Regions from separate parts of the Streptomyces sp. NPDC001828 genome, predicted to be linked through region 2. Evidence: riboswitches for the same ligand, from Rfam matches in the RefSeq annotation. Region 2 holds a riboswitch; each other region holds the start of a gene.

Region 1 (7,465 bases), on a different contig from region 2:
GCCGGTTCCTCCGACGTGGAACTGATCCCCTGCTCCTGGAACGACCCCCGTGCGCTGTGGGCTGTTTCCAGGGCCGGAGCCACCGTCAACGGCTACACCCCCGAGACGTTCTTCACCTTCGGCGGGCGGGTCTGCCTGGACGGCGGTTTCGGGACCCTGTACGCCTACCGCGAGGAGGGCTGCAACGGCGGCAACGCCTGGCAGGTGTGGAACGTGTACACCGGCTGACCACGACGAGGCCCGATGCCGCGAGGCATCTCGGATCCCCGCCGGCCAGGTACGCCGGAACAAGCGCCGCGATCCGGGCCGGGCGCGGCTGGCCTGGCAGTGCTGCCCGGCGGTGCTGCCCGGCACGGACATGAGGGATTACGGGCAACGACAGCCGACAGGGCGCCCCCTGCCCGCCCCGAAGCCCAGGCAGGGGTGCGCGCTGGGAGCTACAGGGCCGACTGGAACGCCGATGTGGACGGCACGGTGTCGGCGGCCGCGGTGACCCGGTCGAGGACGGGCGAGCCCTCGCCGGCGAGCCGGGCAGCCATCCGTGCGGCGAGCGGAACGTAGGTGGCGCCTGCCGGAGCGCAGGGGGGCTGGGCGGCGGCCGAAACGAACTCAGTGGGCATGGCTTGATTGTGCGCAGTGAGACCTGCCTCAAAGAGCCTTTTCTGTAAGGCAGTTGATGGCGGATTGTGGCGTTCACGGAGGCGGACTTCGGGGTGGTGGAGGGGTGGCTACGGTCCCAGGCCCTCGCCCGGGTCGACGCGGTGGAGCAGAACCGGGGCACGGGTGCGGTCGGTGATCCGGACTCGGTCCGTGTCGGTGATCTCGTCGTCCAGCCAGGCGAAGGGCGCCCCGGCCAGCCCGGGCCAGGCAAGCCCAGCCCGTCCTCGGAGGGCCGGGGCTGTAAATGGTCCGGGGCACCCCTCCTAATGGCGTACAGTTGTGTTTACCGACGCGGGGTGGAGCAGCTCGGTAGCTCGCTGGGCTCATAACCCAGAGGTCGCAGGTTCAAATCCTGTCCCCGCTACTGAACGAAGAGGCCCGGCACTTGTCTTCAAGTGCCGGGCCTCTTCGCGTTCCCCCGGGCCCGTGCGTCGACGCGGCTTGACCTTTACGCAACGTCAAGATCTAGCTTGGTCGATGTGAACGGCAAGGAGTGGTCGATCCAGGAGATCGCCAAGAAGGCCGGGACGACGAGCCGCACCCTCCGGCACTACGGAGACCTCGGGCTGCTCGCGCCGAGCCGCATCGGGACCAACGGATACCGCTATTACGACCAGGGCGCTCTGGTCCGCCTTCAGCGGATCCTGCTGCTGCGCGAGCTGGGGCTCTCGCTGCCCGTGATCGGCGAGCTCCTGGAGGGCGAGCGCGATCCGGCGGCCGCCCTGCGCACCCATCTGCGCCTGCTGGAGCAGGAGCGCGAGCGCATCGCGCGGCAGATCGCGTCCGTGCGGACCACCCTGCACAAGACCGAGAGGGGAGAGGAGCTCATGGCCGAGGAAGTGTTCGACGGCTTCGACCACACCCGGTACGAGGAGGAGGTGAGCCGGCGCTGGGGGCGGGACGCCTACGAGAAGGGCGACCGCTGGTGGCGCTCGCTCGGCGAGGCGCAGCGCAAGGGGTTCCTGAAGGAGCACGAGGACATCGCCCGGGACTGGGGGCGGGCGCGCGGCGCCGGGGCCGCCGCCGACGGTGAGCTCGCGCAGGACATCGCGCGGCGGCACGTCGCCTGGTTGTCCGCCACCACCGACGTCGGCCGGTCGTACGTGATCGGGATCGGGCAGATGTACGTCGACGATCCGCGCTTCGGAGTCAACTACGACCAGCACGGCGCCGGCACGGCCGCCTTCGTGCGGGACGCCCTGACGGTGTACGCCGAGCGCCACCTCTCGGACGGCGACGGCTCGACGGGCGACGGCTCGACCGGCGGCGGCTCTTGCGGAGGGTAGTCTCGCGCTCGCTATAGGTGAGCGTCGAGGAAAGGGGTGCGGGTGGTGAGGGCTCCGCGTGAGGTGGCTGGGGTGCCGACACTGGTGCCCCGGGCGTTGATGCCCGTGCCCGTGCCCGTGCTGGTTCTGGTGATGGTCGTGGTCTGCCTGCTCGGGGCCGGCGGCTGTGGCGAGCCGAGCCGGCCCGCGCCCGCGCGGGGCGTGCCGGTCGCGGGGGCGGCCTCGGCTCCCTCGACCCACGGGTGCCGGCTGAACCGGGGCGGCTGGGTCGAGCTGTCCTGTGTGCCCGAGCGGGCCGCCAATCATCGGCACGCCAGGGGCAGCTGCGCCCGGGGCCGCCCGGGCCCGCACCGCTGCCGCCGACACTGAGCCGGGCCGCGACCGCCCGCCCGGCACCCGCCTGGGTGCGTCGAGTCGCCTTCGGGGCCGAAACGGGCCAGGCTGGACGGGTGCGGCAGCGAGCAGAGGGCGAAGGGCGCCTGGTACGGGCGCTACCCGTACTGCTGATCGGTGTGGGCTTCGCCTTCGACGCCTCCACCCCGCCGGACCTGACAGCGGCCGCGCTGTTCGCCGGCGCCCCGGTCATCGCCGCACCGTTCTACTCGGCCCGGGGCACGGCCGCGGTGGGCCTCTGCTCGGTGGCCGCCGTCGTGGCGCTCTGGTTCATACACGATCTGCCCAACCTCGGCGAAGGCGCGAGCGAGCTGTTCACCGTGCTCACGGTGGGCGCGCTCGCCCTCTTCATCAACCGCATCCTGCGCCGCAGCGGCGAGCGCCTCGCCTCCGCCCGCGTCATCGCTGAGACCGCGCAGCGCGCCGTGCTGCCCACGCCCGCGTCCCGCATCGGCGGACTCCATGTCGCCGCGCGGTACGAGGCCGCGCAGGCGGACGCGTTCATCGGCGGGGACCTCTTCGCCGTGCAGGACACCCCGTACGGGGTCCGGCTCATCGTCGGTGACGTACGCGGCAAGGGGCTCCAGGCGGTGGAGGCCGTCGCCGTGGTGATCGGCGCGTTCCGTGAGGCCGCCGAGCAGGAGTCGTCCCTGGAGGCGGTGACCCAGCGCCTGGAGCGGGCGCTGGCCCGCGAGGGCACCCGGCGCGACCGGCTCGACGCGGTCGAGGGGTTCACCACGGCGCTGCTCGCCGAGATCCCGCGCGGCGACGGCACCGTACGCCTGGTGAACCGAGGTCATCCCGAGCCGTTCCTGCTGCACCCGGACGGCTCCCTCGACGTGCTCGTGCCGAGCGAGCCCGCGCTGCCGCTCGGGATGGCCGACCTCGGGGTGTGGCCGGACCGCTCGGACGTACGCCCCTACCCGCCCGGCTCGACGCTGCTGCTCTACACGGACGGCCTGTCGGAGGCGCGCGACGCCACGGGCGTCTTCTACCAGCCCGCCACCCGGCTGCGCGGCGCGATCTTCCCCGGCCCGGACGAGGTCCTGGACGCGCTCGTCGACGACGTACGCCGCTACACGGGCGGCGGCACGAGCGACGACATGGCGCTGCTCGCGGTGGGCCGCCCGGCCGAGGGGCAGCCCGACCGCCGGCGCACGGTCAGGATCGTGAAGTGAGGGGACGTGGGGGCCTGGGGTGAGGGGGGTGAGGGGCTGCCTCGAGGTGTGGTCGGGGTGTGGTCGGGGGCCGGTCGAGCGTGCTGTCACGGTGGGTGCTCGAAGGGTCTCCCTGCGCATAACAATTGACACACCGTCAGAAAGCTGGTGTGACGGGGGCGACCTTGAGGGGCCGTCAACTCGCCCGTTTTGCCCCGGCAATGGGGGCTAAGTCCGGGCCATGGCCGTTAACGATCAGTGGGAACGGCTTGGAATCCGCCCCGGGTGTCTATTAACGTTCGATAACGCAGCGCGGTCGTCCCAGCCGCCGCCACGGCGGCCCCGCGCGCCTGCGCCGAATCCCCTTCGGGGAACCGGGGAACCACCAACTTGGGGTGAATCGGACGTCCGTCATGGGCGCTCGTAGGAGACCTTCCTGCTCCGAACCCGTCAGCTAACCCGGTAGGCGAGAAGGAAGGAAAGGAGCGCCCCTCCGTGGCGTCCAACGAGCCTGCCCTCGACACCCCCCTCCCCTCCGTGTACGGGGACGCGCCCGGCGAGAACGAGACCTGGGAGGAGTGGGACCCGACCGAGGAGTCCGTGCGCCCGGTCCGCGGCCGGCACAGAGTCGCCAAGCAGCGCGGCGGGCTCGCCCGCAGCTCCACCGTCCTCGGCGTCGGCGTCATCGCGGCGGTCGGCGCGGGTGGCATGGCCACCGCGCAGGCCAAGCCGCCGGTCTCCATATCCCTGCCGGACTCCATCAGCGAGAGCCTGCCCGACCTCAAGTCGCTGCCCGGCGTCGGCGAGTTGGTCTCGCACGACGCTCCGAGCAGCCCCAAGACGGCCGCGGCGCAGGCCGACCAGAAGATCGCCGCCGCGCCGCTGACCATGACCGGCCTGTCCACCAGCGAGGCCGAGCAGGGCGCCACCGACGCGGGCGAGGCGCTGCGCGCCCGCATCCTCCAGCAGGCCGAGCAGCAGAAGGCCGGGGCCGTCGCCGAGGCGAAGGCGGCCGCGCAGAAGGCCGCGGAGGCGAAGGCCGCCGAGGAGGCCAAGGCCAAGCAGGACGCGGCCGAGGCGAAGGCCGCCGCCGAGAAGAAGGCGGCGGAGGCCGCCGCGGCGAAGAAGGCGGAGGAGGAGCGGCTGGCCAAGCTGGCCGCGAGCTACTCGCTGCCGGTCGGCTCGTACACGCTCACCTCGACGTTCGGGGAGGCCGGCTCGATGTGGTCCTCCGGCCACCACACGGGCCTCGACTTCGCGGCGCCGACGGGTACGCCGCTGAAGGCGATCCACTCCGGGACGGTCAAGTCGGCGGGGTGGGCGGGGGCGTACGGGTACCGCACGGTCCTCACGCTCGATGACGGCAGCGAGCTCTGGTACTGCCACCAGTCGTCCCTCGCGGTGAGTGTGGGGCAGAAGGTGTCGACGGGGGACGTGATCGGGCGGGTCGGGGCGACCGGGAACGTGACGGGTCCGCACCTGCATCTGGAGGTGCACACGCCGGACGGTACGGGGATCGACCCGATGGCCTGGCTCCAGTCCAAGGGGCTGAATCCTTAACCCGGTTCTCGCCCCGCCCCGCCCCTTCCCGAAACCCTCCGGGGGAGAGTTCGCCGGCTGGGGACCGTGCGTGGCTCGCGCAGTTCCCCGCGCCCCTGGCGATCGAGGACGAGCGCCGTTCAGGCGCGAACGGGGTCCGGGGCGGAGCCCCGGGGTCGGAATAGGCGGGGGCGCGTCGGGGGTTAGGGGGCCATGACCTCCTTGCGCGTGCTCGGTCGCTCCGACCTCTCCGTCTTCCCCCTCGCCCTCGGCGCCAACGTCTTCGGCTGGACGGCCGACCAGGACCAGTCGTTCGCCGTCCTCGACGCCTACCTCGCCGGTGGCGGCAACTTCGTCGACACCGCCGACGCCTACTCGAAGTGGGCCCCGGGCAACTCCGGCGGCGAGTCCGAGACGATCATCGGCAAGTGGCTGACCGCCCGCGACAACCGGGACGAGGTCGTCGTCGCCACCAAGGTCGGCTCGCACCCCCAGTACGAGGGCCTCGCGGCGGGCACCATCAAGGCCGCCGCCGAGGAGTCCCTGCGCCGCCTCGGCACCGACTACATCGACCTGTACTACACGCACTTCGACGACACCTCCGTCCCCGTCGAGGAGATCGTCACCGCCCTCGACCAGCTCGTGCGCGACGGCAAGGTCCGCGCGCTCGGCGCCTCCAACATCACCCCCGCCCGGCTCCAGGAGTCCCTGGACTTCGCGGACCGCGAGGGCCTCGCCAAGTACTCGGTGCTCCAGCCGCACTACAACCTGGTCTCCCGCGACACCTACGAGGGCCCCCTCCAGGACACCGCCTCGCACGCCGGGCTCGCCGCGGTGCCCTACTTCGCGCTCGCCTCGGGCTTCCTCACCGGCAAGTACCGCCCGGGCCAGACCGTGGACAGCGCGCGGGCCGAGGGCGCGGGCAAGCACCTGGACACCGAGCGGGGCCGCAAGGTGCTCGCCGCGCTCGACCGCATCGCCCAGGAGCGCGACGCCGAGATCGCCACGGTTGCCCTGGCCTGGCTGGCGGCCCGCCCGACCGTCGCCGCCCCCATCGCCTCGGCCCGTACCGTCGAGCAACTCCCGGCGCTGCTCGCGGTCGCCGACCTGGAACTCACCGACGCCCAGCTCTCCGAGCTGACGGCCGCCTCAGCGTAGGTACGGGTTGTACGGGCCCGGGCCCGTGGCTGGGCCCGGCTGCCCGTACAGGGCGTACTGCGGATGCGGCGCGTACGGGGCGTACTGCGCGTGCTGGGTGTAGGGGTGCGGGGGGCCCGGCTGCGGCGGGACCCAGATGCGGCCGGTGGCCCCGGCCGCGTACAGCAGCGCCGGGCCCGCGACCGGCTTGCGCTCCCACAGGTGGTGGAGCAACTCCTGCTCGCGGGCGGCGAAGTCGGGCCCGGGCCCGGTCGCGCCCGCGCTGCGGTACGCGCGGTGGCGCAGGAAGGCGAGCGCGGTCGCGAACGCCTCGTACTCGGCGACCGCCCGCGCCGCCGGCTTCCCGCCGAAGCGGTGGTGCGCGAAGTCGCGGGCCGTGGCGCGGGCCCGCATCGAGGACAGCGCGAGCGGCTCGGCCGGACCCAGCCAGCCGGCCGCGGCGTACGCGGGCAGCTCGGCGGCGACGGTACGCAGCTCGCGCTGCCGGCTCCAGACCGCGAGCCAGGTCAGCAGCCCGAACACCGGCACCATGAAGGCCCCGTACACGATGTAGAAGCCGTACACCCCGAACAGCGTCGAGCTGTTCCACAGGGCGTGCATGCCCATCGCGCACACCAGGCCGAGCAGCGGGAAGGCGACCCGCCGCAGGCGCTTGCCGGGCGGCGCGAGCGCGGCCGCGCCGAAGCCGATGCCGGTCATCACGGTGAACAGGGGGTGGGCGAAGGGTGACATGACGACCCGTACGAAGAAGGTCGCCGCCGTCGTCGATGCGAGGCCCCCGCTGTGGCTCGCCTGGTCCTCGCCGAAGGCGTTGCCCAGGTAGAGGATGTTCTCGGTGAAGGCGAAGCCGGTCGCGGTGAAGCCGGCGAAGACGACGCCGTCGACGATCCCCTTGAAGTCGCGTCTCCTGAACAGGAAGAGCAGCAGCACGGCCGCCGCCTTCGCGCTCTCCTCGACTATCGGGGCTATGACGCTGGCGCCCAGATGGTCGGCCGATGACGGGTCGGCGGTGGCCGTCGCTATCCACCGGGTCGCGAACGAGTTGGCGATGATCGCCACCAGCGCGGCGGCGCACGCGCCCCACGCCAGGGCGAAGAGGAGGTTGCGCCACGGCCCCGGGTCGACCCGGTCCAGCCAGCGGAACGCGGCGCCGAGCAGCGGCACCGGAAGCACCGCGAGCCCGAGCCCGACCAGGAAGCCCTCGGTGCCGGTCTGGTCCCGTACGAGCGCGAGGATGACGAGCCCGCACAGGGCGAGCAGGGTGATCAGCGC
Region 2 (7,465 bases):
CGGCGCTTGTTCGCCGCGTCCGGGTCGACGACGGTGAAGCCGGTCTCGCCCGGGAACTGCATGTGCAGGTGCTCGCGGGCCAGTTTCTCGATGTACGCGTCGTCCTGGAGCCGCGCCTTCTCGTCCCGCAGCCGCTCGACCGCCTGCTGGGCGTCGGCCGCCTTGCGCTGCTGGTCGGAGATGTCGGCGCGCTGCGACACGTACTGCCGCATCGGGTAGGCGAGCGCCACGATCAGCGAGCACAGGACGAGCGCGAGCAGCGCCGCCCGGCCGGTGAGCCGCGAGCGGCGGGCCTGGCGCTTGTTCTGCGAGCGGTAGACGCGGGCCGCGGTCTGCTCGCCGAGCACCTTGAGCCGGGCCGCGGTGGAGAACCGGTCGCGGTCCGTGCCCGTGGCGTTCCTGGCCATCGCTCTCCCGCCTCCCCGTTACACACGTACGTCCCCGGACACGGTACGGGACCGCGGCCGGGGACGTACGTACGACTGGCTAGGGCGTCAGCCGTTGATGCTGCTCAGCTCGTGCAGCCGGTGCTCAGCCCTTGCTGTGCCTACTGGTTCGCAAAGCGAAACCGCGGGAAGGCGCTGCGGCCGGCGTACACCGCGGCGTCGTCGAGGATCTCCTCGATGCGCAGCAGCTGGTTGTACTTGGCGACGCGGTCCGAGCGGGCCGGGGCGCCGGTCTTGATCTGGCCGCAGTTCACCGCGACGGCGAGGTCGGCGATGGTGACGTCCTCGGTCTCGCCGGAGCGGTGGGACATCATGCACTTGAAGCCGTTGCGCTGGGCCATCTCGACGGCGTCCAGGGTCTCGGTCAGCGAACCGATCTGGTTGACCTTGACGAGCAGGGCGTTGGCCGAGCCCTCCTCGATGCCGCGCGCGAGGCGCTCGGGGTTGGTCACGAACAGGTCGTCACCGACGATCTGGACCTTGGAGCCCAGACGCGAGGTGATGGTGTTCCAGCCGGCCCAGTCGTCCTCGAACAGCGGGTCCTCGATGGAGACCAGCGGGTACGCGGAGACGAGCTCCTCGTAGTACTCGGTCATCTCGGCGGCCGAGCGGGACTTGCCCTCGAACTCGTACTTGCCGTCCTTGTAGAACTCGGACGCGGCGACGTCGAGCGCGAGCGCGATGTCCTTGCCCGGGGCGTAACCGGCCTCCTTGATGGCCTCGACGATGAGGTCGAGGGCGGCGCGGTTGGACTCCAGGTTCGGCGCGAAGCCGCCCTCGTCGCCGAGGCCGGTGGACAGGCCCTTGCGCTTCAGGACGCCCTTGAGCGTGTGGTAGACCTCGGCACCCCAGCGAAGGGCCTCGGAGAAGGACTCCGCGCCGATCGGGGCGATCATGAACTCCTGGATGTCGACGTTGGAGTCGGCGTGCGACCCACCGTTGAGGATGTTCATCATCGGGACGGGCAGCAGGTGCGCGTTGGGGCCGCCCAGGTAGCGGAACAGCGGCAGGTCGCTGGCCTCGGAGGCGGCGTGCGCGACGGCGAGCGAGACGCCGAGGATGGCGTTGGCGCCGAGCGAGCCCTTGTTGTCCGTGGCGTCCAGGTCGAACATGGCCTGGTCGATCAGGCGCTGCTCGGTGGCGTCGTAGCCGACGAGCTCCGGGCCGATCTGCTCGATGACGGCGAGGACGGCCTTCTCGACACCCTTGCCGCCGTAGCGGTTGGGGTCACCGTCGCGAAGCTCGATGGCCTCGAAGGCACCGGTGGAGGCGCCGGACGGAACTGCAGCACGACCGGTGCTGCCGTCGTCGAGGCCGACCTCGACCTCGACCGTGGGGTTGCCTCGGGAGTCCAGGATTTCCCGGGCTACGACGACGTCGATGGACGGCACGAGCATCTCCTTCTGGGATGTGACGCTAGATGTGACGCAAGGTGCAGGGCCACGCGGGTCGCTTCGCCTTGCGACAAGAGCCTAACCGGCTCTGGGGCTCCGGCCAGCCGAGTGCCCGCCTCATGGGACGAAAAAGGGCCCAAGGGCCCCGATTCCCGGGCAAAGGGCCACAACACTACTGCCTGGTAACAGCGAAAACCCCGGCCCGGCGCGTACGGGGGAATGCGCGCCGGACCGGGGCGATCTGGGGGTGGTGCGGCCTCAGCCGAGGTGCAGCTTCTGGCCCGGGAAGATCAGGTTCGCGTCCTTGACGATGTCCTTGTTCAGGTCGAACACCTTCTGCCAGCCGCCCTTGACTCCATTGGCGGTGGCGATGGTGCCGAGGGTGTCGCCGGACTTGACGGTGTACTCGCCGTCGCCCTGCTTGACCGGCTGGCTGCGCTGCTCGCCACGGCTGGCCGGCGCGGACTCGGTGCGCTCGGACTTCTGCGACCTCTGCTGCGGCTGGGCCTGCTGCTTCGGCTTCGAGGGCTTGGTGGCCTTCGAGGAGGAAGAGGAGGAGCCGGAGGTGTCGACGTCGGCCTTGGAGCCGCCGGACGTCAGGTTGCCGGCGCCGGCGCAGGACCAGGCACCCGGGCCCTGGATCGAGAGCAGCTTCTCGGCCGCGGCTATCTGCTGGCCCTTGGTGGCGAGGTCGGCGCGCGAGGCGTACTGGGTGCCGCCGGCGGCGGCCCAGGAGGACTGCGAGAACTGCAGGCCACCGTAGTAGCCGTTGCCGGTGTTGATCGACCAGTTGCCGCCGGACTCGCACTGGGCGACGGCGTCCCAGGTCGACACGGAGGCGGCGGAGGCATTGCCGGCCGCCATCAGCGGGGCGGCGACAGCGGCACCGGTGACACCGGCCAGCGTGGCGACACGGACGGCCTTGGACGGGCGGCGGTGCTTGCCCTTGCCGGAAAGCAGCATGGAGTTCTCCTCACCGACGCCTGCGAGGTGAGCTGTCGGGTTCGGGCGTGAGCTGCCCGGCCGAGCGTCGATGCGCCCGTCTTCACCCCAAGCCGGTACGGCAGTCGCTTCAACTGCCGGGCCCGGCACTTACCTTGGGTCCCCCGCTCCTGCCTACGGCGCATAAGCGTCGACTGTTCCCATCGGCCGACGGCAGGATTCGGCGTTCTCGGTCGACGGGGCCCGCGGTGACGAGCGAGTCCGACGAAAACACACGCCCCGCCAATGTTCAAAGACGCACATCGGGGAGAAATCCCCCCTACTTGCCGTCACAGAAGGGACGTTTCCGCAGGTGAGGGGCGGGGCGGACGGACCGGGCAGACGGGACACGCGAGTTGGGGCGAAGAGACCCATGTCTCACTTGCACCAAACGGACATAGGCCCGCGAACTAACCCTGCTTCGGTACCGAGTTCGGGGTCGTCGCGGCGCCCGCCGCATCCTTCAGCTCCAGGCTCTGGCCAGGGAGAATGAGGTTCGGGTCGGTGCCGATCAGCTGCTCGTTGGCGCGGTAGAGCGCGGGCCAGCCGCCCTGGACCCTGTTCGCCTCGGCGATGGCCGACAGGTTGTCGCCGGGCCGGACGGTGTAGCCGCCGTTCGCGGCCGGGGTGTTGCCGACCTCACGTGAGGCACCGTCACCCCGGGACGCATGCTGCCCGGAATCGCGGGAATCGGATGAGTTGCCCGAATTGCTCGAACCACTCGCGCCGTCCTGGCCCTTCGGGTCGGTCCGGCCGGCCGGGTCGTCAGTGCCCGTACCCGCCGGGGCGTCCGTACCGGTGGTGCCCGGCGTCGTGCCGGCGCTCTCCTCCGGGGCGGGCGTCCCGCGGTGCTTGCCGGGGCTCGCCGGGGTGGACGCGGACGGCGTCGGGGACTTGGGGGTGCCGCTCGGCGGCGTGGCGCCGGGAGCGGGCGTACCCGTGGCCGGGGTGCCGGGCGTCGCGGCCGCGTCGGGCGTCCCGGTCGCCGGAGCGGTCGGGACGGGCGGCGGGGTGTTGTCGGAGGTGTCGGGCACGCCCGGGTCGACGTCCGCCGAACCGCCGCCCTTGGTGAGCCCCGCGCCGGCGCCGCAGTTCGCGAAGGCCTGGGGACCCTTGGCCGCGAGCACCTTCTCGGCCACGGCTATCTGCTGGGCGCGGCTGGCGAGGTCGGCGCGCTGGGCGTACTCGTTGCCCCCGTACGCCTCCCAGGTGGCCTGGGAGAACTGGAGCCCGCCGTACAGGCCGTTGCCGAAGTCGGCGCTCCACATCCCGCCGGACTCGCAGGCGGCGACCTGGTTCCAGGTGTTCGCGTCCGCGGCGTTCGCACCGGTCGCGGCGAGCAGCGGAAGCGCGATGGCCGATCCGGTCACTCCTGCCGCGACGACGAGGGCGGGTGCCTGGCGGGGTCGACGATGCCGTCCATTCCCGGAGCGCATGCGAAAGACCTTCCGTGTGACTGCTGAGCCGAATGAACGGTGAACGTAGCCGTACTCGAACGTCCGTCACAAGTCGATGCACTGGAGATCACATAAAAGTCACAGTCCTGACGGACCGTCAGTTCGAGCCGGGGTGCGCCCCTTTACCCCGGCGGCGTGAACTCGACCGGCAGGGTGCGCAGTCCACGCATGATGAGGCCGCCCCGCCAGCGCAAATCGTCAGGTTCCACCGCGAGGCGCAGGTCAGGAAGGCGTCGCAGAAGGGTCGCGAGCGCGGTCTGCCCCTCCAGCCGGGCGAGCGGCGCACCGAGGCAGTAATGGATCCCGTGCCCGTACCCGAGGTGCTGGTTGTCCCGGCGGCCGAGGTCGAGCGTGTCCGGCTCGGCGAAGCGCTCGGGGTCGCGGTCGGCGGCGGCGAGCACGACGAGTACGGGGTCGCCGGCGGCGATGTCCTGGCCGCCGAGCGTCAGCGGTTCGGTGGCGAACCGCCAGGTGGCCATCTCCACGGGCCCGTCGTACCGCAGCAGCTCCTCGATGCCGGTTTCGAGCAGCCCGGTCTCCCCCGCGACGAGCGATGCCTGGAGCCGCTCGCGCTGCTCCGGGTTGCGCAGCAGGGCGTACATCCCGTTGCCGATCAGATTGACCGTCGTCTCGAACCCGGCGAAGAGGAGGATGAAGGCCATGGCGGCGGCCTCGTTCTCCGTCAGGTGCTCGCCGTGGTCGCTGGCCTCGATGAGCCGGGAGATGAGGTCGTCGCCCGGGTTCTCGCGCTTCTTGTGGATGAGCTCGGCGAGGTAGTTGCGCATCTTCTTCACCGAGCGCGCGACGCCGCCACGGGGGCCGCCACCGTGGCGGATCATCATGCCGGCCCAGTCGCGGAAGTCGTCCTGGTCCTCGCGCGGGACGCCGAGCAGGTCGCAGATGGCGTAGATGGGCAGCGGGAAGGCGAACTCGTGGATGAGGTCGGCCTCACCCTTCGCCGCGAAGGCGTCGATGAGCTGGTCGGTCAACTCCCGCACCCGGGGCGCGAACTGGGCGACCGTACGGGGCGTGAACGCCTTGGACACCAGGCGGCGGAGCCGGGTGTGGTCCGGCGGGTCGATGTTGAGCAGATGCGTCATCAGCTCGGCCTTGCGCTCGCCCGGGATGCCCGTCTTGCCCTTGGCGTGGGCGGGCTCGTCGTGATGGGCCGGGTTCTTGGAGAGCCGCTGGTCGGCGAGCGCCTGCTTGGCGTCCCCGTACCGCGTGACGAGCCACGCCTCGACCCCGCTGGGCAGCCGGGTCCGGTGCACGGGCGCGTGCTCGCGGAGCCAGGCGTATGCGGGGTACGGGTCGGTGGCGAACTCCCAGGTGAAGAGTTCGGGGGCGGTGGGGGTGCGGGAGGCGTCGGCGCCGGGGGCGTGGGAGGTGCCGGGGGCGTCGGGGGTGGGCGGCTGGTCGTGCATGGGTCCGACAGTATCCGGGCCCCTATATAGAGGGGGCGCGCGGCTGGAGGCCGTCCGGCCCCTCCCCCGGCTCCCGCTTCACGCGGGGCCCCGGCCGGCGGAACGCTCCGCCACCCGGCGCCGCTCCCGGACGCCGGCGACGTCCACGGCGTTGAGGGTGGCCACCACGGTGTGGAAGATGACGTGGCCGGTGTCGAGGGCGTGGTCCTCCAGAGCCCGGTGGACCGCGTTCCGGTCCGCGGTGATGCCGTGCGACCAGCCGCAGTCCAGCGCCACACAGTCGGAGCTGAAACCGGCACCGCGGCCGTCGGGGCACTCGGCGATGCGCGCCAGCGCGGCCTGGAGGAGGGGGTGACGGGTCAATTCCGGTTCCTTGAACGTGCGTTGCGGAAGCGGCGCACACGATTCGGCGGCGGTACGGGCCGGCCGCCTCGGCGGTGGGAGGGGGCCGTCCTGGAGCGGTCGCGGGGTGAAGGGCGGGATGGCCCACATCAGCGCGACACCACGGGCGTGGAGAGGATGAGCGCCCGTTCCAGCTCGCTCGGGGTCGGGTCCCGCAGCGCGTCCGGCGGGACGGCCCACTCCCGGCCGCCGCCGGGCGGCCGGAGGCAGACGCTCCCCGGGTGGGTGCCGACCACCTCCCCGATCCTGCCGGATGCGTCCACCTTGTAGTGGGTGCCGTGTGCGGGTTCGTCCTGGACCATGGCTTGTCCCCTCGATCGTCGCCGGTGCTGACGACGCTAGGGGCCACCTGCTCCAGCGGTCCATGAAGTTGCATGAGCTTGCACGCCAACTTTCCTGATTCACAGGCCAGTTGACCACGAACCTGCTGCATAGTGAGGTGCGTGCAAGTATCAGCAAGCACCCGAACCGAGGAGTCAGCCATGGCTGTTGTGTTCATCGGTATCGACCCCGACACCGACCGGGACCACTGCCCCACAGTGTGGGCGGACGCGGGAGCCCAGGAGATCCTGCTCCAGGGATGGGAGCCAGACGCCGAGACCCGAGCGCAGTGCGAGGGGAGCAGCCCGGCGAACGGTCCGGTGCCGGAAGGTGAAGCCATCATCCGCATCCCGGCACGCATGATCCCGCTGATCAGGGAGGCGTGTGATGCCGTCGAGCATGCCCAGCTTCGCTGAGCTACTGGGCAGGTGCGAGCGGTCGGCCGTCCACCTGGAGTTGCGCGACTCCTACGCGCCCACGGACCGGTTCGAGGCGTGGCGACGCGGCGAGCGGATCGACTGGGAGGATCACGCCTCCTGGTGGCACCCGTACGACCAGCTGATTGCCGATTCCGTCGCCCGGGGAGTGGTGATCCGGCGCGCGCGGATCGTCTCCGAGCCGGTAACGGACTACATCCGGTGGGAGCACTACGTCACCCGGGGAAACATCACCGCGGGAGAACAGGTGCGTTGGTTGCCGCGGCGCCGGTCCACGGACATCCCTCTGCCCGGCAACGACTTCTGGCTGTTCGACGACCGCCTGCTCCGCGTGCACCTTTTCTCCGGAGACGGCCAGGGAGTGGAAGACGAGATCACTCAGGATCCCGGAACGATAAGGCTCTGCTCGAACGCCTTCGAGACCGTGTGGGAGCGTGCGGTCCCGCACCACCTGTTCCACGTCTGACTAGGGTCAGCTCCATGCCGTCGAACCCGTCATCCCGTATCCAGCAAGCCCGTGACGTCTTGGCGGGCCGCCTGCGGGATATCCGCAGGGACGCGGGGATCAGCGGCCGGGAGCTGGCTGCCAGGTGCGGCTGGTCG
Region 3 (7,465 bases), on a different contig from region 2:
GACCAGGAGCTGCTCCTGCCGGTTGGGCATCGGGCCGTACGGGTGCCAGACGTGCCGGCGGTCCAGTTCGAGCAGGTCCGCGGGGGAGTGCTCAGGCATTGGGCGCGAGGTCCGTTCCGGCACCCCGGCGGCGCACCGCGACCAGGTCCGTGCGCGCCTGGTCGGCGGGCACCTGCTCGGGCACCTCGGGCACCTCGGGCGCGCCGTGGCCGCCGCAGGGCCCGCAGCCGCCGCCCTCGTGGGAGCCGCAGCCGCTGTCCTCGTGCGAGCCGCAGCCCGCCGGGCCCGTGCCGCAGCCCGAGGCGGCGAGCGCGTCGGCGCGGTGGCGCGGCAGGGTCGTGGTGCCGGCGCCCTCCACCTCGAACCCGGCGTCCGCGATCATGTCGAGGTCGGCCTGTCCGGCCTGGCCCTCACTGGTGAGGTAGTCGCCCAGGAAGATCGAGTTGACCAGGTTCAGGGCGAGCGGCTGCATCGAGCGCAGATGCACCTCGCGGCCGCCGGCGAGCCGCACCTCGACGTCCGGGCACACGAACCGGGTCATGGCGAGGATGCGCAGGCAGCGCTGCGGGGTGAGGTTCCACTCCTTGGCGAGCGGAGTGCCCTCGAACGGGATCAGGAAGTTCACCGGCACCGAGTCCGGGTCCAGCTCGCGCAGCGAGAAGACGACGTCCACCAGGTCCTCGTCGGACTCGCCCATGCCCGCGATCAGCCCCGAGCAGGCCGAAAGACCCGCGTCGTGCGCCTTGGTCACGGTGTCCACGCGGTCCTGGTAGGTGTGCGTGGTCGTGATGTCCCCGTACGTCGCCTCGGACGTGTTCAGGTTGTGGTTGTACGCGTCCGCGCCGGCCGCCCGCAGCCGCTCGGCCTGGCCGTCGGAGAGCAGCCCGAGGCACGCGCAGACCTCGACGCCCTCGTTCTGCTCCTTGATCGCCTCGATGGTCTCGGAGACCCGGGCGATGTCGCGGTCCGTGGGGCCGCGGCCGCTGGCCACCAGGCAGACCCGCTTCGCGCCGCCCGCCACGCCCGCGGCCGCCGCCTTCGAGGCCTCGTCGGGCTTGAGCCAGGTGTACTTGAGGATGTCGGCCTTGGAGCCGAGCCGCTGGGAGCAGTACGAACAGTCCTCGGGGCACAGGCCCGACTTCAGGTTGACCAGATAGTTCAGCTTCACCCGGCGGCCGAACCACTGGCGGCGCACCTTGCCGGCCGCGGCCACCACATCGAGCAGTTCGTCGTCGGAGGTCGCCAGTACGGCGAGTGCCTCTTCGCGGGTCGGCAGTTCGCGCCGCAACCCCTTGTCCACCAGCGTGTTCAGCAGGTCCATGGCGCCGATCTTCGCGCACGGCACCGCCCCTGGCCAAGGTAGGGATCCCACAACACAGCCCGTTTGAGGTGTGTGTATCGCCACACCATGACCGGGCATGGCACCGGCTAGGGTCTGTCGGCAGCCTACAAAAAGGGACTCCACCATGCCGCGAGCGCCGTTCGACTGGATCGACGCAGAATCGGAGCGCCGCGAGCGCGCCGGTCTGGTCCGCACGCTGCGGCCGCGCGCCGCCGGCCAGGACCTCCTGGACCTGGCGAGCAACGACTACCTGGGCCTCACCCGGCACCCCGAGGTCATCGCGGGCGCGGCCGGCGCCGCCCAGCGCTGGGGCGCGGGCGCCACCGGCTCGCGCCTGGTCACGGGCACCACCGCGCTGCACGCGGAACTGGAGCGCGAACTGGCCGATTTCTGCGGCTTCGAGGCCGCCCTCGTCTTCTCCTCCGGGTACGCGGCGAACCTGGCGGCCCTCACCGCGCTCGGTCCGCACGGCTCGCTGATCGTCTCCGACGCGGGCAACCACGCCTCCATCGTGGACGGCTGCCGTCTCGCCCGGGCCCGCACCGAGGTCGTCCCGCACGCCGAACCCGAGGCCGTCCGCAAGGCCCTGGACGCCCACGGCGGGCCCGGGCTCGTCGTATCGGACTCGGTGTTCTCGGTGGACGGGGACGCCGCGCCGCTGCTCCAACTGGCCGCCTTCTGCCGGGAGTTCGGGGCCGCGCTGGTCGTGGACGACGCACACGGGCTCGGTGTCCTCGGCGAGGGCGGACGCGGCGCGCCGCATGCCGCCGGGCTCGCGGGCGCCGGCGACACGGTCGCCACCGTCACCCTGTCCAAGTCCCTCGGCAGCCAGGGCGGCGCGGTCCTCGGCCCGGCCCGGGTCATCCGTCACCTGGTGAACGCGGCCCGCACCTTCATCTTCGACACGGGCCTCGCCCCGGCGGCCGCCGGCGGGGCGCTGGCGGCCCTTCGACTGCTGCGCCGGGAGCCGGAGTTGGCGGGCCGGGCCCGTGCCGTCGCGGCCGAGCTGCACGCCAGGATCACCGCCGCCGGACACCTGGCGGTACGCCCCGACGCCGCGGTGGTCTCCGTGCGGGCTCCCTCACCCGAGGCCGCGGTGGCCTGGGCCGCCGACTGCCGGGCGGCCGGGCTCGTGGTGGGCTGCTTCCGTCCGCCGTCGGTGCCGGACGGCATCTCGCGGATCAGGCTGACCGCCCGGGCGGATCTGACGGAAAGCCAGATCGACATGGCGGTGGGCACGGTCCTCAGGACCGCGCCCACGGCGTGACGAACCGTCAACTCGACTGCGTGACAGTGGAGATGAAGCGTTGCCAGGCGGGTGCGCCGAAGAGCAGCGCGGGCCCGTCGATCCGTTGGGAGTCGCGTACGGCAAGCAGCTCGCCATTGAGCCGGGCCGTCTCGACACAGTTGTTCATGCCCACGCTGCGGCTGCTGCGCCGCCAGGTGGCACCGGTGAGGGACGTACTGGAAGGAACTTGCGCAGGGCGTGCGGACATCATGCCTCCCCACTCGCCGGGAACTAGCCCGGTCCTTCCCGGGCCGTTCTGGCGATGAGATCCGACGATTCCTCGGAGGAAAGCGCGAGTGCCTGGACGGTCTTGAACGCGGCACTGTACGCCTCAAGGTCTTCTCTCCGCTCGAGATAGAGGCTACTCGTCAAGTGGTCGATAACAACCACATCCAGATCGGAAATGGCCGGAAAGGAAAACATAATGAAAGGCCCGGTGAGGCCGACATAGCCGCCGTGCTGGAAGGGGATGACCTGTAACCGCACGTGCGGCAGCGAGGCCACCTCCAGCAGGTGCCACAACTGCTCCCGCATGGCCTCCCGGCCGCCCACCCGCCGGCGCAGCACCGCCTCGTCCAGGACCGCGCTGAGCATCAGCGGCGGATCCCCGCGCAGCACCTCCTGGCGCGCGATCCGCACCTCCACGAGCGTGTCCACCTTGTCCGGCGGAAGTCCGCCGAGCGCGGCCCGCGTCACCGCCCGCGCGTACGCCGGTGTCTGCAACAGGCCGGGCACCACCGAGGTCTCCAGGGTGCGCGCCGAACGCGCCTGCGACTCCAGGCTGATGAAGTCGCGGTACTGCGGCGGCAGCAGACCCCGGTACGCGTGCGCCCAGTCGACCCCGCCGCTGCCCGCCGAGTCGGCCAATGCCTCAAGGAGCGCCCGGAGTTGGGGGTCGCCGACCCCGTACGCGTCGAGCAGCCGGGCCACGTCCGCGGGCTTCGCACCGCTGCGTCCGGTCTCGATCCGGCTCACCTTCGACTGGTGCCAGCCGACCAGGGACGCCGCCGCCCCGCTCGTGAGCCCCGTGCCGTCCCGCAGCTTGCGCAGTTCCTCGCCGAGCTTGCGCCTGCGCACCGCCGGTCCATGCCCCATGGCCGCCTCCTTCGCCTCCGGCGATGGGTAAGTGTGAGCCCAAATACGCTCTGCCGTCGGACAGTTCACCGCTTTGAGCGACAGATATATGCATATCTTGGTGGATCGCACCCGAGACCGGCACGATGAGTGGCACTCTGGCGCGAAGCACAATCCGAGGCCGTAGTCGTCTTCGCGAGCGCTCATCCGCCACGAGTCAACAATCGGCCCGGGTGGGAAAGGGAAAGCGTCGCCATGGCAGACCACCTCGAAGCAACCGTCACTCTGCCGAGCGCTCCCGCCTCGGTCTCCGCGGCACGGCGGTACGTCGCCGGGATCCTCACGGACTGGGGCCTGCCCTCCGATGCCGAGGCCGCCGACACGGTCCGGCTCATCGTGTCGGAACTCGCCACCAACGCGGTTCAGCACACCTTCGGCCAGTCGCCCACCTTCACCGTCGACATCCATCTGGAGCGCGAGGCGGAGTTGCGGATCGGCGTCACCGACAGCCACCCGCGCTGGCCGAAACGATTGCCCGCGGCCGTCCAGCAGGACAACGGCCGGGGCATGGTGATCATCCGCTGGCTCGCGGCCGAGTCCGGCGGCCGGCTCTCGGTCGCGCCCACGGCGGACGGCGGCAAGACGGTCTGGATCGCCCTGCCGTGGACCGCGTCGGTCCAGAGCGGCCAGTAGGCCCACGGGGCGCGCCTGAGCCTCCCCGGGGCGTCGGACGCGTGCCGGGGACGGGCCGACGGGGTGTCAGCCCACCCGCCCGTACCAGACGGTGTTGCTCCAGATCCGTTCCAGACGGACCACGGCACCGGTCTTGGGGGAGTGCCAGATCCGGCCGTTCCCGGCGTAGATCCCCACGTGGTAGACGCTGCCTCCGGAGTGGAAGAACACCAGGTCCCCGGCCTTGCGGGAGGACGCGGTGACGTGCCGGGAGCTGTTGTACTGCTGCTGCGCCGAGCGGGGCAGCTTGCGGCCCGCCTGCTTGAACGAGTACAGCGTGAGCCCCGAGCAGTCGAAGCGAGAGGGCCCCGAGGCGCCGAACTGATAGGGCGATCCCTTCTTCGAGGCGGCCACATGGAGCGCCCGGGCGGCCACGGCCGCGGCGTTGGCCTCGGACGTGCTGCCCGGGGCCAGCGTCGTCCCGCCCGTGACGGCGAGAGCGAGCGCACAGACGGTGCCGAGCCGGACCGTCAGGGACGGGACGTGTGTCTGCGCAGTCATGCGCAACCCTTCGTCAAACCGCCTGCGAAGGATGACCTGTCGGGTTCGGACTGGCGAAGATGCCCGGCCGCGCGAACGGCTTCACCCCGAGGGACGGCCGTGGTCCGGCCGCCCCGAAGAAATCGGGTCCTCCACTCCTGCCGGTCCACTCCTGTCGACCAGACGTCCGGAACGGCGGCAGGACTCGGCGTCCGCCCGGACCGCCCCGCCGCGGTGGCGGGGGCTTGTCGTCTCAGGGATCTTCACGCACCGACTGTCGGATTTACCGCCCAAAACGGGTTTCTGTGAGGCTCCTCACGAGTGCCCCATTCGGGTGGACAGGGGCGGATGGACGCTCCTCCGAACGGGGTTGACGAGCCTCTTACCTGCGACGGAAGGATCGTTTCAGCACAGGAGCCACAGGCCATAAGCGACTCATAAGGGTCAGTGAAAAGGGCCTCCGGTGAGCCGAACGGGGGTAGCCCGTTTGGTTCGTTTCGCCCGTTACTTGAGCGCGTCGGGTACCCCCGGCGCCACTCGGCCTCCTCACATCGTCGACTGCGGGGGCACCGTGAGGCGGCCCGCGCGTCGCTCACCGTCCAGCACGCGCAGCGCCCGCGTCAGCGTCTGAGCGTGCACCCGCGACTCGCCGCGCGCGTGCATCAGCGTGAGCGCGTCCTTGAGCGAGGCCGCCCGGCCGACCAGGGCCTGGGCCGCCCGCAGGGCCGCGTAGGTGTCATGGCCGTGCGCCGGGTTGATCCGGCCGAGCAGGTCGACCACCGCGAGATAGGAGTCGATGAACTCGGACTCGGCGCGCGTGAGCGCCGGCAGCGGCGGAAGTTCCGGTGGCAGCACGGCACTTCACCTGCCGCGCAGCGACGTCTTGCGGCTTTCGAGCACATGGTCGGCCAGCCCGTACGCCACGGCGCCCGCGGCGTCGAAGACCACGTCCCGCTCGATGTCGGCGGCCACCCGCTCGGGGTCCTTGCCGGTGTACTGGGCGAGCAGCTCCGTCAACAGGGCCCGGCCGCGCAGGATTTCGGCCGCGTGGATCTCCAGGTCGGAGGGCTGGCCGCGCATCGGCTCCTCGATGGAGGGCTGCTGGAGGAGCACCCGGGAGGCGGGCTGCACGGCCCGCTTGCCGGGGGTCCCGGCCGCGAGCAGCACCGCCGCAACCGAGCTCACCTGGCCCAGACAGAACGTCTGCACATCACAGCCCACGAACCGCATCGTGTCGTGGATCGCGGTCATCGCGGTGAGCGAGCCACCGGGGGAGTTGATGTACAGCGAGATGTCCCGGTCCGGGTCCGCGTGCTCCAGGTGCATGAACTGGGCCATCACATCGTTGGCCGACGCGTCGTCGACCGGGGTGCCGAGAAAGACGATCCGCTCCTCGAAGAGCTTGGAGTACGGATCGAGCGTGCGGGTGCCGAGGGCGGTGCGCTCCTCGAACTGCGGGAGTACATGGCGGGCGGCAGGGCGGTGGTTCATGACGTACCTCTCCTCGACCGGGGGACCGGAAGGCCTCTTGAGAAACGTACAGGACGTACAGAACGCACAGATAGAGGCGTCGTCGCTTCTTGCGAGAAGGGGCAGGTCGGAGGGTGTTTCGCTGTGAGCGAGCGGGAGATTCGCGCCGTTACGGGGCCCGGCTGACGACCCGGGCTGGCTCATTAGGCGCTCTCCCCGCGCATCCCCCGGATGGCTAGCGTGCGTCGGCGCGGGGGTCACCTGGGGAGAGGGCTCACTGAAGTGTTCTATTTCGCATTCCGTCTCGTGCTGCTGCCGCTGCTGCGGTGGCTGTTCCGCCCGAGCGTCGAGGGGGCCGGGCGGGTACCCGAGGCAGGTGCGGTGATCCTCGCGGGGAATCACCAGTCGTTCACCGATCAGTTCCTGCTCGGCGTGACGCTGCGGCGCCGGCTCACCTTCCTGGCGAAGCAGGAGTACTTCACCGCGCCGGGCCTCACGGGCCGGGCGACGGCCGCGTTCTTCCGCGCGCTCGGCCAGATCCCGGTCGACCGCTCCGGCAAGGACGCGGCCCGGGCGGCGATCGACACCGCGCTCCAAGTCCTGGACGGGGAAGGGGTGTTGGGGGTCTTCCCGGAGGGGACGCGCTCGCACGACGGGCGCCTCTACAAGGGCAAGGTCGGGGTCGCGGCCATGGCGCTGCGCTCCGGCGCCCCGGTGGTGCCGGTCGCGATCATCGGTACGTTCGAGGCGCAGCCGAAGGGGCGCAGGCTGCCCCGGCGCGTACCGGTCACCCTCCGGTTCGGGGAGCCCCTGGACTTCTCGCGCTACGCCGGGATGGAGGACGAGCGCCTGGTGCTGCGGGCCGTGACGGACGAGATCATGTACGCGGTGCAGAGGCTGTCCGAGCAGGAGTACGTGGACGTATACGCGGTCGAGGCCAGGACGGCGTGGGAAGCGGGCGCCGCGGCCGCCTGAGGCCCGCGCGCCGGACGGCGGGCCCCGAGTGGCGGCCCGCCTGTCGGCGCGATACCGGCAAGATCCGGAGATGCGCCTCTGACCTGCGCACTTGCCGTCCCGCG
Region 4 (7,465 bases), on a different contig from region 2:
CGACGTGCTCCGCTCCGCCGCGCTCAGCTCCTGCGCGTAGGGGCTGTACGGGTTGAGGACCCGCTCCAGGAGCTTGGCGTCGAGCAACCGCTCGCGCTCGACGGCCCGTTGCTCCTGCACGGCCTTGGCGGCGACGGGGTCGGCGACCCTGCGCACGTTCCACTGCGCCTCGAACTCGAAGCCGACCGCCCGCTGCACGACGGGGGCACCCGCCGCGTGTGCGTGCCCGTGGGCCCCGGTTCCGCAGTCGCGCTGCACGGAGGCGGACTCACCGCCGGCCTCGGGCGCGGGCCCGGAGAGGGCACGGGTGGCGTTGGCCTCGGCGGCCCGCTCGAAGGAGTCCGAGGGGTCGGACACGCGCAGCCCGTCACCGGTGTCGGTGCCGGCGACGGGTCCCCGGCGCTGCTGGATGACGTGCGTGAGTTCATGGGCGAGGGTGTGCCGGTCGGCGCCGCCCTGCCCGACCACGATGTGGCTGCCCGAGGTGTAGGCGCGGGCGCCGATCTCGGCGGCGGACCGCTGAGCCGCGGCGTCGTTGTGCAGGCGTACGTCGCCGAAGTCGGCGCCGAGCCTGGTCTCCATGTCGGCGCGCACCTCCGAGTCCAGCGGCTGCCCGGATCCCCGCAGCACGTCGTGCACCGCGGAGCGCTGCACGGCCGCGTCGCCCTGGGTCAGGAGCCCGGCCACCGCGGCGTTCCCCGCGGACCGCTGGAGCGCGAGCAACTGGGCCGCACCGAGCCCTCCGCCGGGCGCGGCCTGTCCGTCGCCCGCACCTCCACGCCGGTCACCGGCCCGTGAAACGGGTCCGCCGGGCGTGACAGCTGGGCCCTGCTGCCTGTCCTGCGCGTGCACGTGAACCCCTTCGGTGGTGAATCGTGAAGCCGGGCTGTACGTGCATATCAGCCACGGGAGCAGGGGTGAAGGTACGAAAGGGCAAGTACGGGTGCACTCCTGTCAACCAGCCGCGATTCAGAGCCGGTTGATGTCCGAGCCGGACCGGGCCAGGGCGGCGAGGGCAGCCTCCTCCACGGATCCGGCAGGCCGCAGGAGCGTGTCGAGGCGGGCCGCCGCGAGGATGCGCAGATGCCACGGCCGTACGCAGACCACGCCGAGGTGGCCGTCGCGCTCGCGGATCCTGCGGTGCGCCCGGCAGAGCTGGGTGAAGACGGCGCAGTCGAAGAAGTCCACGGGCCGCAGGTCGACGATCACCCGGGCGCCGGCCGGCTGGGTGGCCGCGTCCAGGTGGAGCTGGACGCCGGGCGCGCTGGCCAGGTCCACGGTGCCGTGCACCTCGACGACGGTGAAGCCGTGCATCAGATAGGTGCGGGCGTTGCGGCACCGGTCCGGCAGCAGCCCCGGCGGAAGGGGCACGGGCGCCGAGACGGATGGCCGAGCGGTGGATCCCATGGGCAGCTCCCGGTCCAGAACTGACCCCCGCGGTGCGGGAGTACTCGGTAGTCGGGCAGTCACCGTGGTCCCCGGGGTGACGCACTAGCACCCTAGGAACAGACGCGTATGCAGAAACGTCCAGCCTTCGAATTGTTCACCCCGGGGGGTGAACGAAATTTGCGTCTGCCCCTGTTCTGACCCTGCGCAACGGCTGCCGAGGGCTCAAAACGGCGCGGCGCCCGGCCAGTTGGGATGGCCGGGCGCGCGCTCGGGGCCGCGAGCGGTGCGGCCGGGCACTCCCTTCACCGCGAGAGGCCCGGCCACGGGATCCGTCAGTAGGCCCCGAAGACGTTGTCGATCGACCCGTAGGTCTTGGCGGCGTAGTTGCAGGCCGCGGTGATGTTGGCGATCGGGTCGTAGAGGTCCGTGGAGGTGCCCGGCACGTGGAAGGCGGAGAACGTGGGCTGGATGACCTGGAGGAGTCCCTTGGAGGGCGTTCCGGCCACGGCGTTGGAGTCCCAGTTGTTGATCGCCATCGGGTTGCCCGAGGACTCCCGCATCACGTTGCGGTAGATGCCGTCGTAGCTGCCCGGGATGCCGTGCTGGGCCATGATGTCCAGCGACTGCCGGATCCAGCCGTCCAGGTTGTTCGCGTACGTGGTGGTGCTGGCCACGGTGGCGGTCGCGGTGAGGTCGGTGGTCCGGGCCGAGCGGTCGGCCCGGGCGGAGGCGTCCCGGGCGGTGCTCGCCGCGGGGGCGCCGAGGGTGAGCTTCATGCCGGGGCGGATCAGCGCGGGGTTGCTGCCGATGACGCTCTGGTTGTCCTGGTAGAGCTGCTTCCAGCCGCCGCTCACGTTGAGCGCGTCGGCGATCTTCGCCAGCGAGTCCCCGTCGGCCACGGAGTAGCTCGTGGGGGCGGCCTTCACCGCGGTGACCGGCTTGGCCACGACGGAGTGGACCGACGCCGGGGCGGCGGAGGCCGTGGTCGCGCCGATCACCGGGAGGGCCAGGACGGCGCTGCCGGTGCCCGCGACGGCGAGGCCCCGGGAGAACGAGCGGGACTTCGGCCGGCGGTGCTTGCCCTTTGCGGACATGTGTCTATTCCTCTCCGTCGCCTGCGAGGTGAGCTGTCGGGTTCGGACGGGAGATGTCCGGTCGCGGTGCACGCGACTTCACCCCAGCCGTTCCGGAATCCGGATCGGCGGCTTACCTGGGTCCCCCGCTCCTGCCGTACGTGTATGGGAGGCTCCGGACGGCGGCAGGATTCGGCGTTCCTTCCGGATTGACGGTGAACGTAGACGAATAGCCCCGACGGAAACAAGGCCGGAATTCGTGAGGGGTGATCAGGAATATAGATCAACTCGAATTCACCGGCGCCAGCCACTTCGGCGGGAGCGCCCAACTCGCTTTCGGGTGAAGCGAAATGCCCCGGGCGGGCGCCACACGCCCGGCGGGCCGCACGTGACCCAATTCACTCGCCCGCGACGCAACCGCCGGGACCTCCGATAAAAGAGGCGAGTCTTACCCATTAGCCCCAATTAGGACATTGCCACGGCGGTCCATCCCGCGCCGATTACATTTCATTTCGGACACTTCGGGCACGAGGTCCCCGCCTACCCCCTGTGTGCGACACCACACCCATCCCCTACGCCTTGTCCGGGATCATGATCACTGGCCACCCTCCAGGGAACCGGGGGTGACAGGGGGCGGGGCGGGGAACGGGGAGGCGGGGCGGTGATCAATTCATTTGCGGTGATCAATTCGATCGATCACGGATCCTGCGAGTCCGCTCGCGTCCACATGGCGAAGGCGCGACGCCTGGCACGGCCTCGCGCCCCTGACACCATCTGGCCCATTCCGCCCAACTGGCTCTCGGCGCAGGCCCCGTCACGTCCCGTCAAACCCGTCTTCGCCGCACAATGGCTGCGGCCCACCCAGTAATAGTCGCCGTCAACTACCAATCACCAGGAAGAACATGAACGACTTCAGCGAATTCAAGGACATTCCCCCGACCACGCTCGCCGACATCGTCGGGCGCCCGCAGGTGATGGATATCGGCATTCGCCCTCTGTGGTCTCCGATGCCGCGTGTCGCCGGGCCCGCATTCACCGTGCGCTGTCCCGCCGGTGACAACCTCATGCTGCACGCGGCCATTTACCGGGCCGAACCCGGTTCGGTCATCGTGGTGGAGTCGGGCGACCTGGACTACGCCCTCGCCGGAGGCAACGTGTGCGCCGTGGCCCAACGCCGGGGCGTCGCGGCGTTCGTGGTCGACGGGGTGATCCGCGACCTCGCCGAGGTCCGCGAGGCGGGCTTCCCCGTCTTCGCCCGGGGCGTCATCCCCATTCCCGGCACCAAGAAGGCCGTCGCCCCGCTCAACGAGCCGGTCCGCTGCGGCGGAGTGCTCGTGCACGCGGGCGATGTGGTGGTGGCCGACGAGGAGGGCATCGTGGTCACGCCCCGCGCGCAGGCGGAGCAGGTGCTCCTCGATGCCCGGCGCAAGCTGGCCAAGGAGGCCGCCGAATCCCTGGACGCCTGGGAAGAGGCGCACCGCGGCCGGATCGACAAGGCCCTCGGCGACGGCGGCTTCGAGGGCTGAGCGCCCAACTCCCTTTCGCGCATGGCTGGTTGGCGACGGAGCGTGCCCGGTTCACACCGTGCCGACCTCGCGGACGAGTTCGAGGCCGAGGACGCGGTCCAGGTGGGACATGGTCTCGAACTTGGCACCCGGCGCCACCTCGTCGGCCGTCGCCAGATCGTGCAGGAGGCGCAGCACGGCCGCGGTGTCGAGCCGGTTGTCCAGGGCGGTGCGGGCCGTGCTCTTGAGGTCGGCGGGGATCGGTTTCGAGGGCTGCGCGGCCCAGCCGGCGATGGCCCGCCGCCAGCGGGCGAGGGCGCGCCCCGCCTCGTCGACCTGGTCGGCGGTGACCGTGACCGGCTCCTCGTAGGGGTGGCTGAGCAGCAGCAGGCGTACGGCCAGCAGGTCGAGGCCTTCGAGCGGGGGCAGAGCGGCCGCGCCGATCTGGAGGCCGGCGATGCCCGCGCCCTCGTACGTCGCGCTGCTGAGCTGGACGCCGGGCGGGCCGCCGAGCTGCTCGGCGATCCGCTCCGGGTCCCCCTCGGCGTCGGGCGGCCGGATACCGGCGGCGGCCACCGGCTGCTCGGGGCCGGTCCATCCGATGAGGGCCGCCCTGCCGCCCTGCTCGACGACGCGCGCCAGCACGTCCGCGATCAGCAGCACCCGCAGTGCGGTCCCGGGATCACCGTCGGCGGGGGCCTGGGCGCAGATGCGCAGGGGTCCGGGGCCGGCGAGTTCATCGACGATTCGCAGCATGCCGCCGACCCTAGGTGTTCGGGCCCGCCCTGGACACCGGTCCACGCCCGCACGGACGAGAAACGCCGCCGGGGCGGGCGGGCGTCAGGCGAGCAGGGGCTTCAGGGCGCCACCGCGCAGTCGGGCGACGAGCGGGGCCGCGTACCGCCGCGCGGACCACGTCACCGCGAGGGCCACGGCCGCGCCGACCCCGAAGGCGACCAGCACGTCGTGCGGGTAGTGCGCGCCGACGTACACCCGGGACGCGCCCATCAGGAGTGCGGCGAGGGCGGCGATCGCGCCGAGGCGCCGGTCGACCAGGAACAGGGCGACGGCCGTGGCAGCGGCCACCGTGCTGTGGTTGCTGGGGAAGGCGTAGTCGTTCAGGGGCGGGCACTTCTCGATCAGGAAGTCGTGCGGCAGCGCACGGCAGGGCCTGGGCTCCGTGAACACCGACTTGACCGCGTCGTTCACCACGTACGCGAGCACCACCGCGATCGGCGCGGACAGGGCCGCCGCCATGACGGAGGCGTCCTTGCGCCGCGCGATCCACCAGCCGGCCAGCATCAACACGGCGAACAGGGCGACGCCGTAGCTGGTGTACGCGGCCACCGGTCCGTTCAGCCAGTGCGTATGGCGGGCGAAGTCGGTGATGTCGCCGTACAGGCCGCCGTCGATGGACGCGCCGTCCAGGGCCTGGGTCGTGGGGGCGGAACTGGTCATGGGATGCGCTTCTCCGGTGGGTCGAACGGGGCGGGGTGCGGGGTGGCCTTCTGGGTGAAGGCCGGGCGAGCGGAACATGAACGACTACAGGCATGTAGACGTCAGAAGATCCGGATTGGTTGCGCAGACGATCCGGATTGGTTGCGCAGAGGGTCCGGATGGGTTGCTCAGAGGGTCCGGATGGGTCGCGCGCCCCTGCCGATCCGCTCGGTGGCCCCTGCGGGAAGCCCTCAGCCCCAGAGCCCCTCGGCGAGCGCCACACCCGCGAAGACCGCGCCGAGGCCGGCCACCACACTGCCGACGGCGTTCGCCACCGCGTAGGACTTCGCCCCCTGCTCGGCGAGCCGGAGCGTCTCGTACGAGAAGGTCGAATACGTGGTCAGCGCTCCGCAGAGCCCCGTGCCGACGAACAGCTGTACCGACGAGGACGCGGCGCCCTCGGTGACCGCGCCGGTGAGTACGCCGAGGATCAGACAGCCGGCGACGTTGACCGTGAAGGTGCCCCAGGGGAAGACGCTGTCGTGCCGCTTCTGCACGGTCAGGTCGGTGAGGAAGCGCAGGGGCGCGCCAATCGCCGCCCCCAACACCACGTAGATCCAGCTCACTTGACGCTCTCCCGTCCGGTGTACCGCGTGTCGTCCCCGGTCCGCTGTGCCGGGTGGGTCCGTCCCGTCAGGCCGGTCATCGCCGCCTCCGCACGAGCACGCGCCGGGTCAGCCACACCGCACTCCACACGGCCGCGAGCGCCACGGCCAGCGTGAGGGCCAGATAGGCGAGGGCGGTCAGGGGCCGTCCGGCGGACAGGAGCTTCTGAATGTCGACGGCGTACGTCGAGAAGGTCGTGAATCCGCCGAGGACGCCGGTGCCGAAGAAGGGGCGGACCAGCCGGTGCGCGGACCACACTTCGGTGATCGCCACCATGAACACGCCGATCACGGCGCAGCCCACGGCGTTGACCAGCAGTGTCGTCCACGGAAACGAGCCGGGGGCGGTGGTCCACAGGAGCGAGGCCCCGTAGCGGGCGCAGGCGCCGATCGCTCCGCCGAGCGCCACCACCGCGACGACCGGGCCGAGACCGCGTGCGAGGTCCCGGCGCTGGGCCGGCACGCCCAGATCGACATCGGGGTCGGTGGGCCCGTCGGTCACCCGCGACTGCTTGGCTGCGTCGGACATGCTTCTCCTAACTGGTCAGGGCTGCGGATGGGCGGGCGGTGGCGGCGGCAGCGAGCCGAGGCCCGGGGCCGTTTCGGGCCACACCAGCAGGATCGGGCAGGGCGCGTGGTCGACCACGAACCGGGTCGCCGGACCGAGACTGCGCGGCCCGAGGTGGCGGTGGTCGCCGTCGCGCGCGCAGACGAGGAGGTCGGCGCCTTCCGCGGCGCGCACGACCCGCTGTTCGGCGCGGCCTCTCAGGTCGAGGCGGCGGGCTGGACGGCCCAGGCGCCGCTCGGCCTCGGCGAAGAGGTCGTCGACGGCGGCCCGGGAGAGTCCTTCGAGGCGGGTGCCGGGGTCGCGTTCGCGGTGGCCGCGCCCGAGGAGCCCGGCGAACGCGCCGTGCGCGGCCTCGGCCACCGTGTCGTCGGTGACGTGCAGGAGTACGAGGTCCTCTCGCCCGGCGGTGTGCTCGCGCGCGGCGTCCACGCAGGCGGGCCAGGTGCCCTCGGTGATCCAGATGATGACGCTCATGGAATGCGGTCAGCCTCCGATCGTGTGCAGCGCCGCCCAGAGCGCGGCGGTCGACGCGACCAGTGTGGCGGGAACGGTGAGCAGTCCCAGGCGGGTGAAGTGCCCGAGTTCCGGCGCGTCGTCGTGCTCGTGCAGGATCCGCCGCCACAGCAGGGTGGCGAGCGAGCCGACGTAGGTGAGGTTCGGGCCGAGGTTGACGCCGATGAGGACCGCCAGGACCGGGCCCGGGCCGCCCGGCGCGGCGACGGGGAGCAGGGCGAGCACGGCGGGCAGGTTGTTGATGAGGTTCGACAGCACCGCGGCGACGGCGACGACGGCGAGCAGGGCGGGCAGCGAATCGCCGTCGGGCAGCAG

Evidence for each region. A riboswitch is a leader RNA that binds a small molecule or an ion and turns the genes downstream of it on or off. The one in region 2 is predicted to bind cyclic di-AMP.
Region 1: linked by a shared signal. The riboswitch ahead of ACFYZA_RS20385 (M23 family metallopeptidase) and the one ahead of ACFYZA_RS35825 (transglycosylase family protein) in region 2 are both predicted to bind cyclic di-AMP.
Region 3: linked by a shared signal. The riboswitch ahead of ACFYZA_RS00565 (C40 family peptidase) and the one ahead of ACFYZA_RS35825 (transglycosylase family protein) in region 2 are both predicted to bind cyclic di-AMP.
Region 4: linked by a shared signal. The riboswitch ahead of ACFYZA_RS03900 (transglycosylase SLT domain-containing protein) and the one ahead of ACFYZA_RS35825 (transglycosylase family protein) in region 2 are both predicted to bind cyclic di-AMP.

Annotation. Positions count from the first base shown of each region.
Region 1 is NZ_JBIATV010000007.1:20,236-27,700, reverse strand. It holds gene ACFYZA_RS20415 (hypothetical protein) at 1-228, shown strand, start outside; gene ACFYZA_RS20410 (hypothetical protein) at 438-620, opposite strand; tRNA gene ACFYZA_RS20405 (tRNA-Met) at 951-1,024, shown strand; gene ACFYZA_RS20400 (MerR family transcriptional regulator) at 1,140-1,946, shown strand; gene ACFYZA_RS20395 (hypothetical protein) at 2,019-2,315, shown strand; gene ACFYZA_RS20390 (PP2C family protein-serine/threonine phosphatase) at 2,396-3,517, shown strand; cyclic di-AMP (ydaO/yuaA leader) riboswitch at 3,840-3,980, shown strand; gene ACFYZA_RS20385 (M23 family metallopeptidase) at 3,992-5,056, shown strand; gene ACFYZA_RS20380 (aldo/keto reductase) at 5,249-6,193, shown strand; gene ACFYZA_RS20375 (PrsW family intramembrane metalloprotease) at 6,185-7,465, opposite strand, start outside.
Region 2 is NZ_JBIATV010000017.1:109,710-117,174, reverse strand. It holds gene ACFYZA_RS35835 (septum formation initiator family protein) at 1-407, opposite strand, end outside; gene eno (phosphopyruvate hydratase) at 548-1,843, opposite strand; gene ACFYZA_RS35825 (transglycosylase family protein) at 2,099-2,803, opposite strand; cyclic di-AMP (ydaO/yuaA leader) riboswitch at 2,806-2,974, opposite strand; gene ACFYZA_RS35820 (transglycosylase family protein) at 3,232-4,257, opposite strand; gene ACFYZA_RS35815 (cytochrome P450) at 4,401-5,702, opposite strand; gene ACFYZA_RS35810 (hypothetical protein) at 5,781-6,065, opposite strand; gene ACFYZA_RS35805 (hypothetical protein) at 6,194-6,406, opposite strand; gene ACFYZA_RS35800 (hypothetical protein) at 6,587-6,841, shown strand; gene ACFYZA_RS35795 (DUF6879 family protein) at 6,813-7,328, shown strand; gene ACFYZA_RS35790 (helix-turn-helix domain-containing protein) at 7,343-7,465, shown strand, end outside.
Region 3 is NZ_JBIATV010000001.1:110,957-118,421, forward strand. It holds gene ACFYZA_RS00535 (adenosylmethionine--8-amino-7-oxononanoate transaminase) at 1-99, opposite strand, end outside; gene bioB (biotin synthase BioB) at 92-1,321, opposite strand; gene ACFYZA_RS00545 (8-amino-7-oxononanoate synthase) at 1,467-2,609, shown strand; gene ACFYZA_RS00550 (DUF397 domain-containing protein) at 2,617-2,841, opposite strand; gene ACFYZA_RS00555 (helix-turn-helix domain-containing protein) at 2,862-3,725, opposite strand; gene ACFYZA_RS00560 (ATP-binding protein) at 3,960-4,397, shown strand; gene ACFYZA_RS00565 (C40 family peptidase) at 4,464-4,937, opposite strand; cyclic di-AMP (ydaO/yuaA leader) riboswitch at 4,942-5,137, opposite strand; gene ACFYZA_RS00570 (hypothetical protein) at 5,463-5,771, opposite strand; gene ACFYZA_RS00575 (ATP-dependent Clp protease proteolytic subunit) at 5,778-6,407, opposite strand; gene ACFYZA_RS00580 (lysophospholipid acyltransferase family protein) at 6,669-7,361, shown strand.
Region 4 is NZ_JBIATV010000001.1:830,613-838,077, reverse strand. It holds gene ACFYZA_RS03910 (DUF4157 domain-containing protein) at 1-852, opposite strand, end outside; gene ACFYZA_RS03905 (STAS domain-containing protein) at 970-1,407, opposite strand; gene ACFYZA_RS03900 (transglycosylase SLT domain-containing protein) at 1,722-2,483, opposite strand; cyclic di-AMP (ydaO/yuaA leader) riboswitch at 2,489-2,670, opposite strand; gene ACFYZA_RS03895 (RraA family protein) at 3,365-3,988, shown strand; gene ACFYZA_RS03890 (hypothetical protein) at 4,040-4,723, opposite strand; gene ACFYZA_RS03885 (phosphatase PAP2 family protein) at 4,808-5,425, opposite strand; gene crcB (fluoride efflux transporter CrcB) at 5,656-6,030, opposite strand; gene crcB (fluoride efflux transporter CrcB) at 6,107-6,598, opposite strand; gene ACFYZA_RS03870 (universal stress protein) at 6,614-7,111, opposite strand; gene ACFYZA_RS03865 (SLC13 family permease) at 7,121-7,465, opposite strand, start outside.